DNA from 3 places in the Ruegeria sp. YTSA168 genome. Region 2 is predicted to be linked to each of the others. Evidence: riboswitches for the same ligand, from Rfam matches in the RefSeq annotation. Region 2 holds a riboswitch; each other region holds the start of a gene.
The links. A riboswitch is a leader RNA that binds a small molecule or an ion and turns the genes downstream of it on or off. The one in region 2 is predicted to bind cobalamin.

Region 1 (6,351 bases), 370 kb from region 2:
CCCCATTCTGGAGGTGCAATTTTCAACACGGCGATCGCGTTGGGGAGATTGGGCGCGCCTGTTGGCATGCTGACCGGCTTGTCGTCCGATATGTTTGGTGAACAATTGGCAGAAACGCTGAAAGCGAGCCATGTGGATACATCCCATGTTATCACCAGCGACCGCCCAACCACTTTGGCGTTTGTGAAACTGGTCGATGGACACGCGTCGTACAACTTTGTTGACGAAAATACTGCCGGGCGCATGCTACGGCCTGAGGATTTGCCCGACCAATTGCCTGCGATCTCGACCCTGTATCTAGGCGGTATCAGTCTTGCCTGCGAACCCTGCGCCGATGCTTATGCTGCCCTGCTGAGCCATCACGGGGCGGATCGGGCCGTGATGCTGGACCCCAACATCCGACCGGGATTTATTCAGGATCAGACCAGATACCGCACCCGTTTGAATGCCATGATTGCGCAGACTGATATCCTCAAAGTCTCGGATGAGGATCTGGACTGGATCATTCCGGGGCCCGAATCCCATGCCGAGAAAGTGCCTTTGTTGCTGCAAGCCGGGCCCTCGGTTGTGATTGTCACACGTGGTAGCCAGGGGGCCTCAGGTTATCTACGCAATGGCTCGGAAACCACGATACCGGTTAAAGCGGTTCAGGTTGTCGATACGGTGGGGGCGGGTGATACGTTCAACGCTGGTGTACTGGCCGAACTTCACCGTTCTGGGCATCTGACCAAACCCGCGCTGCGCGATCTGACAACAGAGAGCCTGCGCGCCGCTCTAGCGTTGGGTGCAGATGTTGCAGCAGTCACCGTGTCGCGTGCCGGGGCCAACCCACCCTGGGCGCATGAGCTTTAGTCCCAAAAAGGGAAGTCACATGAAACGTTCCGACATCAACCGCATCAAGACCGATGCACAAGCCTTTATCCAGTCTTTCGGGTTCATCCTGCCCCCATTTGCCGACTGGTCCCCGGATCAGATGCGCAGCGCCAAGGCCGACACGATCCGCGCCCGGGGGCTGGGATGGGACATCACCGATTACGGGCAAGGCAAATTTGATGAGCTTGGCCTGTTCCTGTTCACCCTGCGCAATGGGGATGAGAATGATCTGAGCCAGGGCCGCGGAATGCTCTATGCCGAGAAACTACTGATCTCGCGCGACAAGCAGCTGTCGCCAATGCATCGCCACATCGTCAAAGCCGAAGATATCATCAACCGGGGCGGCGGCGATCTGGTGATGGAGATCTATGCCTCGGACCCCGACGGCAGCGTCGACCGCGACACACCAGTTGTGGTTCCCAGTGATGGATGCGACATCACCATCACTCCTGGTGAGTTGCTGCGCCTGAAACCCGGCGAAAGCGTAACATTGATGCCCGGTATCTGGCACGCCTTCTGGGCCGAGCGCGGGGATTGCCTAATCGGCGAGGTCTCAACCGTAAACGACGACCGCACCGATAACGTCTTCGAACAACCCATCCCGCGCTTTGCCACGATCGAAGAAGATACCGAGGCCGAATTCCTGCTGGTTGCGGATTACTGATCCACCCCGTATCTGACACGAGCCTCTCAGCGATTGCTTGACAAGCGTGTCTTGTCCAGAATAGCTGGCCTGTGATGGTTCCCGCTACTTTGATTGCGGGATGAAAATGGGAATACGGTGCGGCCCCGGGACACCCGGGTCAGGCCAAATCCGTGACTGCCCCCGCAACTGTAAGCGGTGAGCAACGCCAAATCACCACTGGCCCGAAAAGGCCGGGAAGGTTGGCCAAGCAACGACCCGCAAGTCAGGAGACCTGCCATCACCTGTGAAACCAACCCGGGACGGGGCGTCCTGGAAGGAGGATTGATGGCAGATTTGCGCCCTTACGGGACCGGTACTTTCTATGCGGGCATTTTGCGCGTTGAGGATAGCCGTGGACAAAACACCTGACCATTTTGTGCTGATCTGCTCGACCTGCCAGGGAGAGATCGAAGCCCGCGCGGCCCAAAACGCCCTGGACGCTTCGCTGCCCGAGGGCGTCGCAACCCGACTGATCCCCTGCATGGCAGGATGCGAACGCCCCATGGCCATAGGCTTGCAGGCCGAAGGCAAGGCGCAATACCTGTTTGGTGATATTCAAAGCACCGCCGATCTGGATGCAATCGCCACCTTCGCCCATCAGTTCCGCGACAGTGAAAGCGGCTGGACCAGCGCAACAGATCGCCCCCCCGCCTTGTTGTTCAAAACGCTCGCCCGCCTGCCCCGTCTTCCCAAAAGGGGTAAGGCATGAGCTTTCTGGTCGCAGAAAACCTAGAATACTACGCGTTGAACGGCGATGCGCTGTTACAGGGTGTCTCATTCGCACTAGAAGAGGGTGCAATCCTTGCGATCGCGGGTCCCAACGGTGCTGGGAAAACGACACTGCTGAACCTGCTCTGCGGGGTCGAGCGTCTTGCGCTGGGGGATGTACAGATCAACGGTCAAAGCCTGCGCAAACTGTCTGCACAAGAACGGGCCCGGACCATCGCGGTTGTTGGCCAGCAGGAATTGCCCGACGGTCGCCTGAAGCTACGCGACTATGTCGCGCTGGGTCAGATCCCCATCCAAAGCGACCGTTCGAGCGAGGAACACAAAAGAGACCTAGAGCGCGTTCTACGCACAACCGAGCTGACCCATCTGGCGGATAAGCCGATTCAAAGGCTCTCGGGCGGGGAACGTCAGCGCGCCCATATTGCGCGTGCATTGGCTCAGAACCCCTCGTTGTTGTTTCTGGACGAACCCACCAATCATCTGGACCCGGATGCCAAGGGGCATATGCTGTCGCTGGTGGCCGCCCTGGGTGTGACGGTCGTGATGATCGTGCATGACCTTGTCATGATCCCCGAGTTTGCCAGCCATGTCGCGCTGATGAAATCCGCACGCATGACCGGATTTGGGCCGGTCGAGCAAATCCTGACGCCAGATCATGTGCGCGACACGTTTGGTGTTGACTACCTGTGCTTCCAGCACGACGGGCGCGTGATCCCGGCGCTGGATATCCGGAAACGAACGCTTTCATCTTAACAGGAGAGATTGATGAAACAAAAACTTTGGTCAGCTTTGATGATCACCGGCTTGGCCAGCAGCGCGGCAGCCCATGAGGTAACCGTGGACAATTGCGGCGAACCGCTGGTGTTCGAAACCATGCCCGAACGGCTGGTGGTGCATGATATGAACATGACCGACATGGCCTTTGCGCTTGGCCTACAAGACCGGATCGTTGGTTTGACCGGAATCACCGGCTGGTACAAGACCAGCCCAGATTTCGACAAGCTGCGCGGCGACATCCCCGAGCTCGCACCAAAATACCCAACCGTCGAAAACCTGGTCGCGGCCGAACCCGACCTGTTCTTCGCGGGCTGGTACTACGGCATGAAGCCCGGCGGCGACGTGACGCCGGACACCCTGGCCCCGTTCGGCATCAAGACCATGATCCTGACCGAAAGCTGCGTGCATCTGGACAAAGACCGCCCTGAGGCCAGCATGGACCTGCTGTTCAACGATGTGCTGCGTCTGGGTCAGGTCATGCATGTCGAGGAGAAGGCCGAGGTACTGGTTGCAGGCTGGAAAGAACAGCTGGCTGCCATCGAAGCCAAAACCGCCGATCTGGCCAAACCCCGTGTCTTCCTGCTGGACGGTCCAGCGGATGCGCCCTTCACCGCTGGCAAATTCGCCATCCCCGATGCGATGATCGCAGCGGCTGGCGGCGAAAACGTCACCCATGACATGGAGACCAGCTGGGGCCGTACCTCGTGGGAGGCGGTTGCCGCGTCGAACCCGGAATTCCTGGTGCTGCTTGACTATCAGACCGGCAACGGGGCAGAGGATACGTTCACGTTCCTGCAAGAGCACCCAGTGATGTCCCAAACAGATGCGGTCAAAAATGAACGCTGGATCGGTCTGCGTTACGAAGAGTTGACACCGGGACCGGCAAATATCGACGCGATCCAGAAAATGGCGGATGCGATGCACCCGATGGCGACCAACTGATATGGTCCATACGGGCCGGATAGTTGTGCTGGGGGCGGCCGTTCTGACCGCGCTTTTGCTGCTGTCGACGGTTTATGGCACCACCCCGATCCCCGTGGCCGATGTCATTGCTGCCATCGGTCTGGGAACTGGCCTGTCCGAAGGCGAGATGTCGCCGCTGCATCGGATCGTGTTTGATCTGCGCCTGCCCCGTGCGCTGTTCGCCGCTGTCATCGGTGCCGGGCTTGGTGTTGTGGGCGTGGTTCTGCAAACCACCACGCGCAACGATCTGGCCGATCCTTTTCTGTTCGGCCTCTCGTCGGGCGCGGCTGCGGGCGCTGTGCTGGTTATCACGGTCACGGGCGATGTACTGGGCTTCTGGACCTTACCGCTGGCGGCTTTCTGCGGCGGCCTGATCGCATCAGGCATCGTGCTGGCCCTGGTCCAGGGTTTGCGCACAAGTGCACCGGAAAAGCTGATCCTGGCGGGGCTTGCCGTGTCTTTCCTGTTCTCCGCCATCACCAACTATCTTATCTTTGCCGGCGACAGCCGCGCCGCCCATTCTGTGATCTTCTGGATGCTGGGCGGACTGGGCCTTGCGCGGTGGGAGACGTTTCCACTGGTCGTGATCGGGCTGGCCCTGATCCTGGGCTATGCACTCTATCGCAGCCGCTGGCTAGATGCCCTTCTGACCGGAGATTTCACCGCCGCGACGCTTGGCATTCCTGTACAGGGCCTGCGCTTTCGCATGTTCTTTGTTGCGGCCCTGGCCACGGCAAGCTTCGTGTCAGTCGCGGGTGTCATCGGCTTTGTCGGCCTGATGGTCCCTCATATCGCGCGTGGAATAGCGGGAACACTTCACCGCAACCTGCTGATCACCTCGGCCATCGTGGGCGCCATCCTTCTGACCGCCTCGGATATCGTGTCCCGATTGCTGCTAGCACCTCAGGAGTTACCGGTCGGCATCGTGACCACCTCTATCGGGTCGCTTTTCGTATTCCTGTACCTGTTCAAATCAGCGCGAAACGGTTGACCCTAATGCGTTCCACGCGGGACGAAAAACGGATCGATCATAATGGTTTCGCTCTGCTTACCGGGCTCTGCCAGCCTGCGTTCAAGCAACGCAATGACCTGATCAACCGCATCATCAATCGGGTTGTTGACGGTGCTGAGATCGAAATTCGGCCAACTTGCCATTTCGATATCGTCAAACCCGATCAGTGAGAGGTCACCCGGAACATCCAAACCCAGCTCGCGCGCGGCGGTCAGCGCACCGATCGCGCTGGCGTCGTTGGCACAGACCAACGCGTCCAGCTTGTGCTCGGTAAGCAGTTTCAGCGCAATCTCGTGCCCGGTCTCAACCGTGAAATCCCCTGTGGCTTCGGCAATCAGGTTTAATCCTGCTTCGTCCAGAACCCCGATCACACCCGATCTACGCTCGACCGATGACGAGAAACTGGGCGCGCCGCCCAGATACCCAAACCGTGTGCGCCCCTTGTCGATCAGCACCTGAGCTGCAAGCCCCGTACCGTCGGCATTGCGGCAACAGACATTATCGACACCCGGCGCCTGGACGATTCGGCCTGTGGAAATCATCGGCACACCGAACTTTGTGCACCGCGTGACCAATGCACGCGGCATGCTGCCACCACGCAAGATCAAAGCGTCCAAAGGATAACGCAAAACCTGCTCGATCGCGTCTTCTGCACGCTGATCCCCGCCATCAATGAGAATCGGCCATTTGTTCAAAGCGTTCAGTTTTCCGACCAAAGCGCTCACGAATTCGGAATCATATGTGCTACGCATATTGCCGACAAAGACAGCCACCAGATGCGAGCGCCCATCCTTCAGCCCGGCAGCCAATGCATTTGGTTGATAGCCCATTTTATGGGCCACTTTCTCGATAATTTTTCTTTTTCTTTCATCAAGATACGCACCCGGCGTAAAGGCGCGTGAAACCGCTGAACGCGACACACCAGCCGCATCTGCAACGGCTTGCGCGGTTACCCGGCGGCGCCTATCGGCTGGTTTGTCATGATCCTGAGCCACGCCCAACCTGTCCTTCGAATTGGTGGAATTTGTCAATATTGCTAGGAATCTTTCATCGAACTGTCACACGTTAACAGTATGTGAGCACGTGTGCAGATTTCGGACGCTCTCCACGATGTGATCGAATGCTGTGCAACACCAACACCGCAGGGGGGACCTGCACCACAATCTGGCATCGAATTGCCTACAAGCTCTTTATTGAAAGAGCTCGACACCGAACCGGAGAACCAAAATGACCAACCTTAAGTTCTGCGCAACTGCTGCCACCGTCGCCTTTACCGCGACCGCAGCCTTTGCCGAAACCGAAATCACCTGGT
Region 2 (6,351 bases):
TTTCCTACACATGTCTTCTCGGTCGTCGCGGAACGCACCTTTTGGCTATCTCTGCAACCTTATGGCACCGACAAAGTCAAAGTATTCTGGGGAGCGGATGCCTATCCCGGCGCAGTGCCCGAAGACCCTGAAGAACGCGCAGCATACGCCGCCGAGCTCAAGGCAGGATTTGACCGGATCAATGACGAAGACAAGGGTATCATCGGGTCAATCGCCACCAATGCGGCTGCGTTGGCCGCTCAGCCCGGGCGTCTGTCACCAAAGGAGCGAACTGTCTGGTACTTCCAGCAATACCTGGCACGGATGTTGTGTCAGGTAGCCTCGGGAACAGCCCAAACCAAGGCCGGATAATCCGTTCGGCTGTTCAGTCTACCCGTCAGGTTGGATATTGATCTTTCGACAGATCAACTGATTTCATTCGACCTCTAAGGCCTCCAGATCAAGCGCCTGGAGGCTGCCTCCCGCCTCAATGCGAATTTCGACCCGGTCGCCTGCGGACAGTTTCAGACTTGGGGTATCAGGAGGCAGCCGAAACAACAGCATCGCGCGCTCCTGTGCCGTCGATCCGACCCCCCTGCCATACAAAGTAGTGCCGCCTATCTGCCGCTCATTATTGTTTGCATCGATATGCCAGGCCTGCAGGAAACCACCCGCCTCCGGGACACGGCGCAGCCAGATCCTTAGAACCCTGTCTTTGACAGCTTTATCCGTAAGTCTAACGTCCAAGGATCCGACCCCAGCAGTTTAGGTTTTGGCATAGGTTCTTAGCGAACATTGATCATAGACCAGCGTCTCGGGCGCGACGGACTCACCTTTGTCATCCAGCGTCACAAGGTAAATCTTCAGGTTTTTTACCGTCTTCTTTCGACCAATAAAGCGCCGCAAACCGCGTGTGATGTCCAGCCGATACCGCGTGTGTTCATATCTAAGCGGATGCTTGTATCTTTGATCATAGTCATCACGGACGGCTAAGGCAGGGTTACAGTGACCCGGCGCGCCCGGACAGGTGCCATGGCCAAAAAACACAAGGCGCCCCGCATAGCTTTTGTCTTTGTACCCAGTTGAGGCATCGCAATTGGCGTTGTCGACATAGGCACGCAGCTCAAAGCTTTCGGTCGGCGGTCGCATGCGATGGAATTCAAGTTCGGCCCTGACAAATCCGGCTTTCACTGTGCCCAGCCGAACCTCGGTGACATGACTTGCTGCCGCTGACAATGTGGCCACGGGTGCGCTGTCCGAGGTTCCCAAAGCACCAATCGCGGCTTCAACGGAATCCTCGGAATAGATGTATCTGAGCGAGGTTTCCGCGTCGATCAAATCGCGGCCCACCCGACCGTCATATACGACTGTGTCGAGAACATGCTGTGGAACATTGGCCCCGGGCCATAGCGCCTGCCAATCTGCCCAAACCTTGTCGCACATCGCATGGTGCAGCCAGAATACCGGGTCATATGAGGCAGACACTGTGCTACCCATATCTCCAATCGAGCGGGGCAAGGGCGACGATGTATCCGTGCCCCCCGTCAGGACGTGGATACCGCCATGAGCCGCGAAGTTGAAATCGGCTTGGAAGGCTTCAAAGTTTGGGTTGGTCAAATAGCGCTCAACCTCATCCTCCAGCAACGGGATATTGCTACGCAGGCGCGTCGTGTATCTGCGTGTAAAGACCTCATCGCCGGTCAGACCCAGGGCAATGCTGCGATAGAGACTGCGCGCGCAGGCCAGCGGGTTGGGAACTTCGTCCCCGGCACTGTTTGTGTAGGTCGCATCGTCCACTACTTTCGGCAGCCCGTTCGTGGCGTGCGTCGCGGTAGCAAACTGCGTCCAATCCCAATAAGGAAGCGTCAATTCAAGCTCACTATCCCCGCGCTTCCATTGAAGCGCGCTGTTCAGCGATTTTTCGAATGAATAGACATAGGATCGGTGCCAGGTCAGAAACGTGCGGTCATCATCGTGACAAAGGTCCTGATCATAACCGTGGCCGCGCGCCAGTGCGAAATATCCGCGTCGATCGCCCATCGCGATGTCCGATATTTCGTACATTGCAGCATAGGCATCACGCAGGTCCTGAATATCTTCGTCACGTAATCTGATCAGGTCAAAACGGATCAGCGGCAATCCGGCTTGTTTTCTAAGAAAATTCAGTTTGGCAATCGTAGTCATTTAAAAATCCCCCTTAAGGAGTGCTTCAATGCGCCCAGTATAGCACAAAACCACCGCCAATGGCGGCGGCACGCTCAAACGCTCTGCACGCATAGATGACGATTGGCGGATCTAACGCTGCTCTTTCTCATGAAGCACCCGCCCGATGATGTTCATCAGCAGCTGCGCCGCAAGGATTTGGGTAGAGCTGGTGGCGTCATAATCCGGGGCAACCTCAACCAGATCGAGACCAACAATGTGGCCCCGTTTGGCCAGACCTGCCATCAGCTCCAGCACTTCGTAGTAGATGAACCCGCCATGGCTTGGTGTACCTGTACCTGGAGCGATTGATGGGTCAAAGGCATCAATGTCGATGGTCACATAATACCGCGCACCTTCAGGAATGCGGGCCAGCATCCCATCGACCCCCATCTTGCGGAATTGCCGCACCGACTGGATGTCTGATCCCATGGAGCGGGCATCCACATAGCCATCCTTGGCCGTGGACGACACATTGCGAATTCCGATTTGGCTGAGGCCTCTGACATAGGGTTTTTCAGCGGCACGGCGCATCGGGTTTCCGTGGCCATAGCGCACCCCATGGCGTTCATCGACAAAATCCAGATGCGCATCGATTTGCACCACATGGATTGGTTCCTGATCATCAAAGGCATTGATGCAGGGGATGTTGATTGAATGATCGCCGCCCAAGACCACCGGTAGCGCTCCCGCCTCCAGAATTTTACGTACCCCAAACTCAATGTTTGCGTGGCTTTTTATCGTATCGGTATGCACGATATCCGCGTCACCGATATCGACAATGGTCACTTTGGCCGGGTCCAGATAGGTGACATCATCTTCGTGATCATAGGCCCCTGCGTGGCCGAATGAGAACAGCGTCGACGCCTCACGGATCGCACGCGGCCCCATCCGCGCCCCGGACCGCCATTGACAGCCGAAATCAAACGGAGCGCCAAGAACCGCGACGTCCGCGTCAATCGCGTCCCAATCCTCGATATACGGATATTTGCCAAAGGTGCAGATACCAACGAAGGGCAGGTTCAATCGGCCAGAGTCGTAGCCATGGTTCGACATAGGGGAACTCTCTCTGTTCAGCTTACCAACACGTCCTGACATTAAGGCACCCGAAGACCACGGCCTGTAAAGGCCTCTTGACGGGTTGAGCATGCGATAACTGGCGGTTTGTCAGGCTGTTTCGAACGGCGTTCAACTGACGTCAGGCTGTGCCTGAACCTTATAGACACAGGTAGTTTCCTATGAGACAGTGAAGGCGATGGTGTCCGGCTCGGTTCGAGTCGGCTGAAAAGGGAACACGGTGCGGGTTGATCCCCAAGTCCGTGACTGCCCCCGCAACTGTAAGCGGCGAGCGACCCCGTTGAAAACCACTGGGCCCTTGGGTTCGGGAAGGATCGGGAAAGCGTTGACCCGCAAGTCAGGAGACCTGCCATCTCCGGTGTGTGATGCCATGCGCCGCAGTCAACTTGAACCTGGGCGGGGTGCCTTGGGAACGGCAGAGACGACCGATGGGCCAAGAATCCCCGGCAGATCACCGTGACCAGCCACACACGTCCCTTTGCGCGGAGGGCGCGATGTTATTGGAACGGACGATTGTTCAACTTGATACAGGACCTATGCCAGCGGATGAAGCGCGGCAGATGGGGCAGCTTGGCTATATGCAATGGATCGCGGGTGTTCCGGGCAATGCCAACTATGCAAAGGCCGCGCGGCATGCTTATGAAACGGCGGCGCCTTTTATGGACCATTCACCCGCGGTGGCCGCGTTTTGCGACCTGCTTTTGACATCACTGAAGCAACCGTTCAAACCCTTGCCACTTGCCATGCCAAAACGTGAAAGACGCGGCGGCGCACAGGCCCGCCGATCCTTTCGCATGCCGCTGTGAACTGGACTAGGCTGCGGGATCATCGCGCAGCTTTGTGCTCTTAAACGAAGTCGAACACCTACCTCCGGCGACTATTAATTTCACCGGCACAACAGGTTTGATTTGCTGAGTCTGGTATTTGCGTGGATAGTCTAGAACTATGGGCTGGCTTGCGCCCGCTGACCCACACGTTAACGTCAAAGGACATGCTATGGATCAGGTGAAATTCACGCAGATGAAAGACGGGGACAAAGAGGACTATGCCTTCCTCGACACCCTGGAGCGTGAGTACTGCCAAGGAACGGCAGATCGTTTGCTTGAGGCCCTGGAGCGGCTGGACAAAAGCCTGTCGGGCTATCAGGTCACGCGTCTTGGCCATTCGGTTCAATCGGCCACCCGGGCCTGGTATGACGGGGCAGACATAGACTGGATAGTCGGCGCCTTGCTGCATGATATCGGCGACATCTACGCGCCGCATAATCACGATGAATATGCGGCCTCGATCCTTAAACCCTTCTTGCGCGAACAGGTCACTTGGTGCGTGCGCACCCATGGGGATTTTCAGCTTGTTTACTTCGGGCAGCATGTAGGCGCGAACCCCGATAAACGCGAGGCCCATCGCGACAGCATCTATTTCGATGACTGTGCCGAGTTCTGCGAGCGCTGGGATCAATCCAGCTTTGATCCCGCCTATCCCAGCAAACCACTGTCTTTCTTTGCGGATATGGTGCGCGAGGTCTTTGATCGCACACCCTATGATCCGGCCGTTGTTCAACCCGGTGTCCGGGTTCCACTGACCGATACCAGCCTTGCAGAAAGTCGACAGGCGTAAGGAGTAGTCTGCCGAGTTTTGGTCACAACCTCGCATTGGCTGGGCATACCGAGAAAATCCAGACGGCCTTGGACTTTGGCTGGCTAGACCCTGCAGACCAATAAGCTCAGCATGTTTCTCATTGGCTGATGCGCAGATTGTCTCTGAACCAAAACGTATTCCCTCACGCCTGACTTCTCACATGCGGTGCATTTCTTAAACGCAGGCAAGTTTGTAAAAAAGTGTTGACCTCTGATTTTATCGGTTCGATGCCAGTCATTAACACCCTGTAAATCAATGAAATTTTGAATTTACGCATCGGCGGCAATTTCTAATAGCCGCGCTTATCAGTTTCACAAAAGCAGATCGCGTAACGACGATCAGACAGCCGTCGACTGTGGCCAAAGTTAAGCCCCTGCATCCCGGACGGGAAATAGCGCAAGACTACCGTCCGTTACGACGAGCGCCGGTACAAAAGGCGCGACAGGATTGAGATCATGTTCGGCAGGCTCAAAGACTGGCGGCGTGCGGCGACAAGACACGACAGGTGTCCCAAGGTCTTCCTCTTAGCAATCGCACTCGCAGTAACTGTCATTTACTGGTTATGTGTCCTGATCATGAGCACAAACCTTCACCACGGAAAAAGCTGTGTTGTCCTGATCGGGATCATCCATGCTGATCACTGCTTTGATCAGTTCATCCGCGATGACATCACTGCCCATTTCACTGTTGGCAGCAATAACCTCCAGAATGCCCTGATCACTCAGAAACTGAAGACCATCGGACGCTGCAATGAGAATATCACTCGGCCAGAGTTCGAGCGGCTCCGCGGGGCAATCTATTTTGGCGATGTCAGAACCATGGATGACAGATGTAAGCATGTTTCTGTCAGGATGTGTGCGGGCGGTTTCAGCATCTAGCATACCCAGCTTCACCATCATATCGATTTGAGGCGCCATTGAATGATCTTCGTTCAACCGCCTAAGCTCACCAGAGCGCCAAAGATAGAGCGGTGAATCCCCCACCGACAGCCAGAACGCCCGGTCCTGTATGCAAATCAGGGCAAGAAGGGTCGCACCCATTCCCTTGATATCCAGGTCATTGTGAATAGCATCGTAGACTTGTGCATTCGCCCTGCTGGCACTGTCGCGCAAGAATGCGGTGACTTCGGAGTTCTTTGAATTCTCATTCAGATTGGTGGCCAGCCAGCCTTTCATCACCTCACGAACGATCAGGTTTGACGCAATATCTCCGGCCGTATGCCCCCCCATACCATCCGCCAAAACCACAAACCCAACACCTGACCCTGGGGATTGTTCGGAAAATATGGCGTCCTCCTGATATTCGCGGGCACCTTGGTTGATCACCGTTGAGATATCGAAGCTTCTAGGCGCTACAGCCTGGTTAAGTCTCGAATTGTCAGTTTGCATCAGAAATTTCTCGGGATGTGACACATGGACTTCCTTCAGCGAAAGGTCTTCAAAGGTCGCCAGAGCC
Region 3 (6,351 bases), on a different contig from region 2:
TGACGCACCAGACCAATCACGCCACCCTCGGCCGCCTCGGGTGAGACATGGCCGATGGACAGGCCCGAGGTCCCGCCCGAAAACCGTCCATCGGTCAGCAGCGCGCAGGCTTTGCCCAGGCCTTTGGACTTTAGATAAGAGGTCGGATACAGCATCTCTTGCATCCCCGGCCCGCCGCGCGGACCTTCGTAGCGGATGACAACCACATCGCCTTCTTTCACCTTGCCGGTCAGGATGTCGCTGACGGCCTGATCCTGGCTTTCGCAGACATAGGCTGAGCCGGTGAAGGTCAGGCTGCTGGCATCCACGCCCGCCGTTTTCACGATGCAGCCTTCCAACGCGATATTGCCGAACAGAACCGCAAGGCCTCCGTCCTGAGAAAACGCATGTTCCTTGGATCGGATCACACCGCCTTCGCGATCGGTGTCTAGTTCCTTGTACCGGTTCGACTGGCTAAACGCCTGCGTGGTGCGCACGCCGCCGGGCGCTGCTTTGAACAGCTCTTGCGCGGCGGGGTTGTTGGCGATCTTGATGTCCCAATTGGCAATCGCCTCACCCATGGTCGGGGTATGCACCGTGCTGCAATGTTCGTGGAACAATCCGGCGCGGCTGAGCTCGCCAAGGATCGAGAAGATGCCACCGGCGCGGTGGACGTCCTCCATATGCACGTTCTCGGTATTGGGCGCGACCTTGCACAGGCAGGGGACATTGCGGCTGAGGCGGTCCATGTCGGACATGGTGAAATCGACGCCGCCTTCGTGGGCGATGGCCAGCAAGTGCAGAACCGTGTTGGTTGACCCGCCCATGGCGATATCCAGGCTCATCGCGTTCTCAAACGCATCGAAGGTGGCAATCTCACGCGGCAGGAAGCCTTTTTCGTCCAGATCATAGTGACGTTTGGTGATCTCGACGATCCGGCGACCCGCTTCCAGAAACAGCTGTTTGCGATCCGCATGGGTGGCAAGAGTTGAGCCATTGCCCGGTAGCGCCAGTCCCAGTGCCTCGGCCAGACAGTTCATCGAGTTCGCGGTGAACATGCCCGAGCACGACCCGCAGGTCGGGCAGGCGTTTTCTTCGATATGCTGAACCTGTTCATCGGTGAATGTGTCATCCGCGGCGGCGACCATCGCATCGACAAGGTCGATCTTTTTGGTGTCCAGATCAGCGATGTCGATCTTACCGGCCTCCATCGGCCCGCCCGAGACAAAGATCGCCGGAATATTCAGCCGCATCGCTGCCATTAGCATGCCGGGCGTGATCTTATCGCAGTTCGAGATACAGACCATCGCATCGGCGCAATGTGCGTTGACCATATATTCGACCGAATCCGCGATTACTTCGCGTGAGGGCAGGGAATACAGCATCCCGTCATGGCCCATGGCGATGCCGTCATCCACCGCGATGGTGTTGAATTCCTTGGCAACACCGCCAGCCTTTTCAACCTCACGCGCGACCATCTGGCCCAGGTCCTTCAGGTGGACGTGACCCGGTACGAACTGGGTGAACGAGTTGACGATGGCAATGATCGGCTTGCCGAAATCATCGTCCTGCATACCGGTGGCGCGCCACAGGCCACGGGCTCCGGCCATGTTACGGCCATGGGTGGAGGTTCTGGATCGGTACATTGGCATGATGCTGTTTCCCTTTTGCCCCGGTTGCGATATGCGGGGAATGTGCGTTATAGCGCACGTACCATATGTGCGCTATAACGCACAAGAAGATTCGAAAGACAATGGCATGGCTCCGGACGACATAACACTAAAGCTAAGGGATGTGAGGGCCGCTTCGGGGTTGAGCCTGTCGAAAGTCGCTGAGATGACAGGCGTCAGCAAAGCGATGCTAGGTCAGATCGAACGGGGCGAATCAAGCCCGACGATCGCCACGCTGTGGAAGATTGCCAAAGGGTTTCAACTGCCGCTCAGCGCGTTGATCGACACCGTGAATGGTGATCCTTCGGTTTTTAAGACCGTCACCTTTCCCGGCAGTATCGAGGTTAAGATTGTCTTTCCCTTTGATCCAGCATTGGGGGCAGAGACGTTTCACGTCCAGCTCGCCCCCAACCAAAGCCATGAGTCCCCCGCCCATGCCGCTGGTGTGACCGAGGAGGTCTTTGTGCTCAGCGGCACGCTGGACATTCTGAAAGGTGAGGCTTGGGTGCCCTTGCAATCGGGTCAGGGGCTGCGATTTGCAGCGGATCTCCCGCATGGCTATCGAGCGGGCGCTGAAGGGGCGGCGTTTTTGAACATGCATCACTATGCGCAACAGCCAGATGTTCCAGATAACGGCAAGGTTCATTGATGAGCGAGTTTTTCAACAGCCTGACAATTGTGGATGCCATCGGCTCTTTCGGGGCCCTGATCGTGGTTGCCGCCTATTTCGCCACGCAGATGCGATACATGAATTCCGAAGATCTGGCCTTTCCCGTCGTAAATCTGCTGGGGTCCGTTTTGATTGTCTATTCGCTGCTTCAGAACTTCAATCTGGCGTCGATGCTGATTGAAGGCTTCTGGATTGTCATTAGCGTGATCGGTATCATTCAACATTTCAGGTTGCGCCGCGCAGGGTAGCGCGGCGCAACAGGGTTATGCAGCGTTGTGAAGGCGTGGTGTAAACAGGCCAATCCGGCCAAAATCCCGCATGGATTTTGCCGCGGCCAAAACGGCCAGATCAGCCAGCGGTTCAACCAGGATAACCAGCATGTACGCAGCGCCAAAGCTGACGACGGCGGTGAGGTTTTCTGCACCAAATCCTTGGCCGTAGAAGGCCCAGAACGCCACCCAGATGACGACACCGCCCTGATAGGCCGTCGACAGCGCAAGCGCCTGAGAATACTTCAGATCAATGTAGGCCGTATTCGGTGCGATGATGCGATTGGCCAAGGCCTGCAGCGCAAAAAGCGGCACCAGCAGTGTTGTCATGTTCATCCCGAACTGAGGCAGGTCGAAAGGCGCCAGGAAAAATCCCTGAATGAACAGGCCCGCAATCAAGCCGATGGCGGCAGGGGCTGCACCGAACAACAAAAACAGGGTCGATCCCAGAATGAAGTGTACTTCTGACACTCCGACCGGGAAGTGTGGCAATACTTCAAAGAAGGTAAAAACCAGCCCCGTGGTCAGGGCTGAGCGAATGGCGAGGCTGGCAAGGCCGCTGCTTTTCAGGCTGTCCCATGCCAGTTTAGCGGTATAGAGCCCTGCGCCAGTTGCGGTCGCGTAGCTCAGGACAAGTTTGGCGCCATTTACGACGCCCGGTTCGATATGCATAGTTTGGTCTCCTTCCCGTCACACCCGACGGCAGAAAGGTTTAAAAATTGGGCTTTCGCCCGGTTTGCACATGGCAGGTCTCCTGACTTGCGGATTGGCTTCGATCCCGGCCTTCCCAACCGATTGCTTCGGTCAGTGGCCCTGATGGGGCGAAACTCCGCCTACAGTTGCGGGGGCAGCTCCGGACTAGACAGGTATTGTCGCACCGGATTCCCTTTTCATTCCTTGGGGGAAATTCCCCTTTGGAAACCATGTCAGGCAGGTGTCCGGCACCGGGTGCCACCTGTCAAGCAGGCAAACGTGCATGTTTGGAAAAAATTGCCAGTTCCCAGGAGTGCAGGCCTTGGCATGGCTTGCACGTTTGGCCGCTCGGATATAGGGAAACTCAGACTCGCTTAGGGGAGGCTTTGATGCAAGACGATCCGAAAACCCTGGTTTCCACCGACTGGCTTGCCGCCCATATCAAGGACCCCGATCTGCGGGTGCTGGATGGGTCGTGGTACCTGCCGCAGCATGGGCGCGATGCCAAAGCCGAATATGATGCAGGTCATATCTCGGGCGCGCGGTTCTTTGATATCGACGATATTGCCGATCATCGCTCGGACCTGCCGCATATGATGCCTCCGGTCGAGAAGTTCATGTCACGCCTGCGCTCGATGGGCGTGGGGGATGGACATCAGGTGGTTGTCTATGATGGCTCTGGCCTGTCCTCAGCTGCGCGCGTCTGGTGGATGTTCCGCCTGATGGGGCAGGACAACATTGCCGTGCTGGATGGCGGTCTGCCAAAATGGCAGGCCGAAGGGCGCGAGATCGAGGATTTGCCCCCAGTAATCCGGGATCGTCATATGACCGTGCGGGTTCAGAACCATCTGGTGCGCGACGTGACACAAGTGTCTGCCGCCGCCAAGCTGGCTGATCATGAGATCATCGATGCCCGTTCCGCCGCCCGCTTTGCCGGAGCGGAACCAGAGCCGCGCGAAGGTTTGCGCTCGGGCCATATCCCCGGCTCACGCAATGTGCCCTTCGGAACGCTGTTGAACAAGAACGGGACGATGAAATCACCCGAAGAGTGCCGCGCTGTGTTCGAAGCCGCAGGCGTTGATTTGTCCAAACCTGCAATCACCTCATGCGGATCGGGTGTGACGGCGGCAATCCTTAGCCTTGCGCTTGAGCGCATGGGTAAAAAAGACCACGCGCTTTATGACGGCTCCTGGGCTGAATGGGGTGCCTTCCCAACCCTGCCCGTCGCAACCGGAGAGACCTGATGTTCGAAAACCTCAAACCGCAGCCCGCCGATAAGATCCTGGCGCTGATGCAGATGTACCGCGAAGACCCGCGCGATCAAAAGATCGATCTGGGTGTTGGCGTCTACAAGAATGCCGAAGGTGTTACCCCGGTTATGCGAGCGGTCAAAGCTGCCGAAAAGCGCATTCTGGAGGAGCAGGAGAGCAAAGCCTATACCGGTCTGGCCGGTGATCCGGCTTATTCCGATGCGATGATCGGCTTGATCCTTGGCGATGCGGTGCCGCGCGCCAATATTGCGGCCGTTGCGACTCCGGGTGGTACAGGTGCCTGCCGTCAGGCGTTCGAGATGATCCGTATGGCCAACCCTGAGGCGCGCGTATTTGTATCGAACCCGACATGGCCCAACCACCTGTCGATCCTGAATTATCTGGGCATCGAGACGGTCGCTTATCGCTATTTCGATGGCGAAACCCGTGGCGTCGATTTCGACGGTATGATCGAGGACCTAAAAACCGCCAAGGCGGGCGACGTGGTTCTGCTGCACGGTTGCTGCCACAATCCGACCGGCGCGAACCTGAACATGGTGCAATGGCAAGAGGTCGTGAACCTAATCAATGCGCAAGGCTTGGTTGCGATGATCGACATCGCCTATCAGGGCTTTGGCGACGGTCTTGAGGAAGACGCGCAGGCAGCCCGTCTGGTGGCCTCGTCTGTCAAAGAGTGCCTGATCGCGGCGTCTTGTTCGAAGAACTTCGGCGTCTATCGTGAGCGGACCGGCCTACTGATGGCGATCAGCGATGATGCGGCGCAGACGTCATTGAACCAGTCGACGCTTGCCTTCCTGAACCGCCAGAACTATTCGTTCCCGCCGGATCATGGCGCACGGGTCGTGACCACCATCCTGAACGACGACGCCTTGCGCGCCGACTGGGCCGCTGAGCTGGAGGAGGTTCGCCTCTCCATGCTGGGTCTGCGTCAGCAGCTGGCGGATGAGCTTCAGCGTCTGACCGGGTCGGATCGGTTCAGTTTTGTCGCCCAACATCGCGGTATGTTCTCGCGTCTGGGTGCTGCACCTGAACTGGTCGAGAAACTGCGTGCGGACCACGGGATCTACATGGTCGGCGACAGCCGCCTGAACATAGCCGGTCTGAATGCGACTACAGTGCCTATTCTGGCGAAGGCGATTGTAGACGTTGGAGTCTAAGCGGCACTTCATAGCGAAACAAAAGCCGCTCAGATCAGTGCGGCTTTTTTGTTTTCAGAGTCGAGCAAAAGAAAAGGCCGGGCAAGAACGCCCGGCCTTCGAGAGGTTATCTCAGGTCTTAGCCTTTGGAGAACTCCGGATAAGCTTCCATACCCAGTTCTGCCATATCAAGACCATTGATCTCGTCCTCTTCGCTGACACGGATGCCCATCACCGCTTTGAGGATGGACCACACGATCAGAGCGCCGACGAAGGTGAACACACCGTATGCGACGATGCCGGTCAGCTGGGTAATCAGGCTGGCTTCGCCGTAGAAGATTACGGCGATGGTGCCCCAGATGCCTGCGAACAGGTGAACAGGAATGGCACCAACAACGTCGTCGATCTTGAACTTGTCCAGCATCGGGACCGCGAAGACCACGATGATACCACCTACTGCACCGATCCATAGCGATCCGAACAGGGACGGGGCCAGAGGCTCGGCAGTAATCGAAACCAGACCAGCCAGCGCGCCGTTCAACACCATGGTCAGGTCAGGCTTCTTGTACATAACCTGGGTCAGGATCAGGGCAGCAACAGCACCGGAGGCTGCGGCCATGTTGGTGTTGGCAAAGATGCGCGACACGTCGGTTACGTCACCCA

Region 1: linked by a shared signal. The riboswitch ahead of AC2FFE_RS04195 (DUF1636 family protein) and the one ahead of AC2FFE_RS05885 (hypothetical protein) in region 2 are both predicted to bind cobalamin.
Region 3: linked by a shared signal. The riboswitch ahead of AC2FFE_RS16500 (energy-coupling factor ABC transporter permease) and the one ahead of AC2FFE_RS05885 (hypothetical protein) in region 2 are both predicted to bind cobalamin.

The regions. Positions count from the first base shown of each region.
Region 1 covers NZ_JBXWMW010000002.1:79,681-86,031, reverse strand. The annotation lists gene AC2FFE_RS04205 (carbohydrate kinase family protein) at 1-852, shown strand, start outside; gene AC2FFE_RS04200 (D-lyxose/D-mannose family sugar isomerase) at 872-1,537, shown strand; cobalamin riboswitch at 1,596-1,812, shown strand; gene AC2FFE_RS04195 (DUF1636 family protein) at 1,911-2,267, shown strand; gene AC2FFE_RS04190 (ABC transporter ATP-binding protein) at 2,264-3,040, shown strand; gene AC2FFE_RS04185 (ABC transporter substrate-binding protein) at 3,053-4,006, shown strand; gene AC2FFE_RS04180 (FecCD family ABC transporter permease) at 4,008-5,018, shown strand; gene AC2FFE_RS04175 (LacI family DNA-binding transcriptional regulator) at 5,021-6,034, opposite strand; gene AC2FFE_RS04170 (extracellular solute-binding protein) at 6,267-6,351, shown strand, end outside.
Region 2 covers NZ_JBXWMW010000002.1:452,736-459,086, forward strand. The annotation lists gene AC2FFE_RS05865 (aromatic ring-hydroxylating oxygenase subunit alpha) at 1-351, shown strand, start outside; gene AC2FFE_RS05870 (hypothetical protein) at 415-543, opposite strand; gene AC2FFE_RS05875 (tyrosinase family protein) at 745-2,163, opposite strand; gene speB (agmatinase) at 2,275-3,237, opposite strand; cobalamin riboswitch at 3,421-3,626, shown strand; gene AC2FFE_RS05885 (hypothetical protein) at 3,753-4,064, shown strand; gene AC2FFE_RS05890 (HD domain-containing protein) at 4,255-4,875, shown strand; partial or broken gene AC2FFE_RS05895 (IS5/IS1182 family transposase) at 5,292-5,459, shown strand; gene AC2FFE_RS05900 (PP2C family protein-serine/threonine phosphatase) at 5,457-6,351, opposite strand, start outside.
Region 3 covers NZ_JBXWMW010000011.1:9,552-15,902, forward strand. The annotation lists gene ilvD (dihydroxy-acid dehydratase) at 1-1,631, opposite strand, end outside; gene AC2FFE_RS16490 (helix-turn-helix domain-containing protein) at 1,738-2,298, shown strand; gene AC2FFE_RS16495 (CBU_0592 family membrane protein) at 2,298-2,567, shown strand; gene AC2FFE_RS16500 (energy-coupling factor ABC transporter permease) at 2,583-3,260, opposite strand; cobalamin riboswitch at 3,316-3,529, opposite strand; gene sseA (3-mercaptopyruvate sulfurtransferase) at 3,671-4,525, shown strand; gene AC2FFE_RS16510 (amino acid aminotransferase) at 4,525-5,709, shown strand; gene AC2FFE_RS16515 (ammonium transporter) at 5,828-6,351, opposite strand, start outside.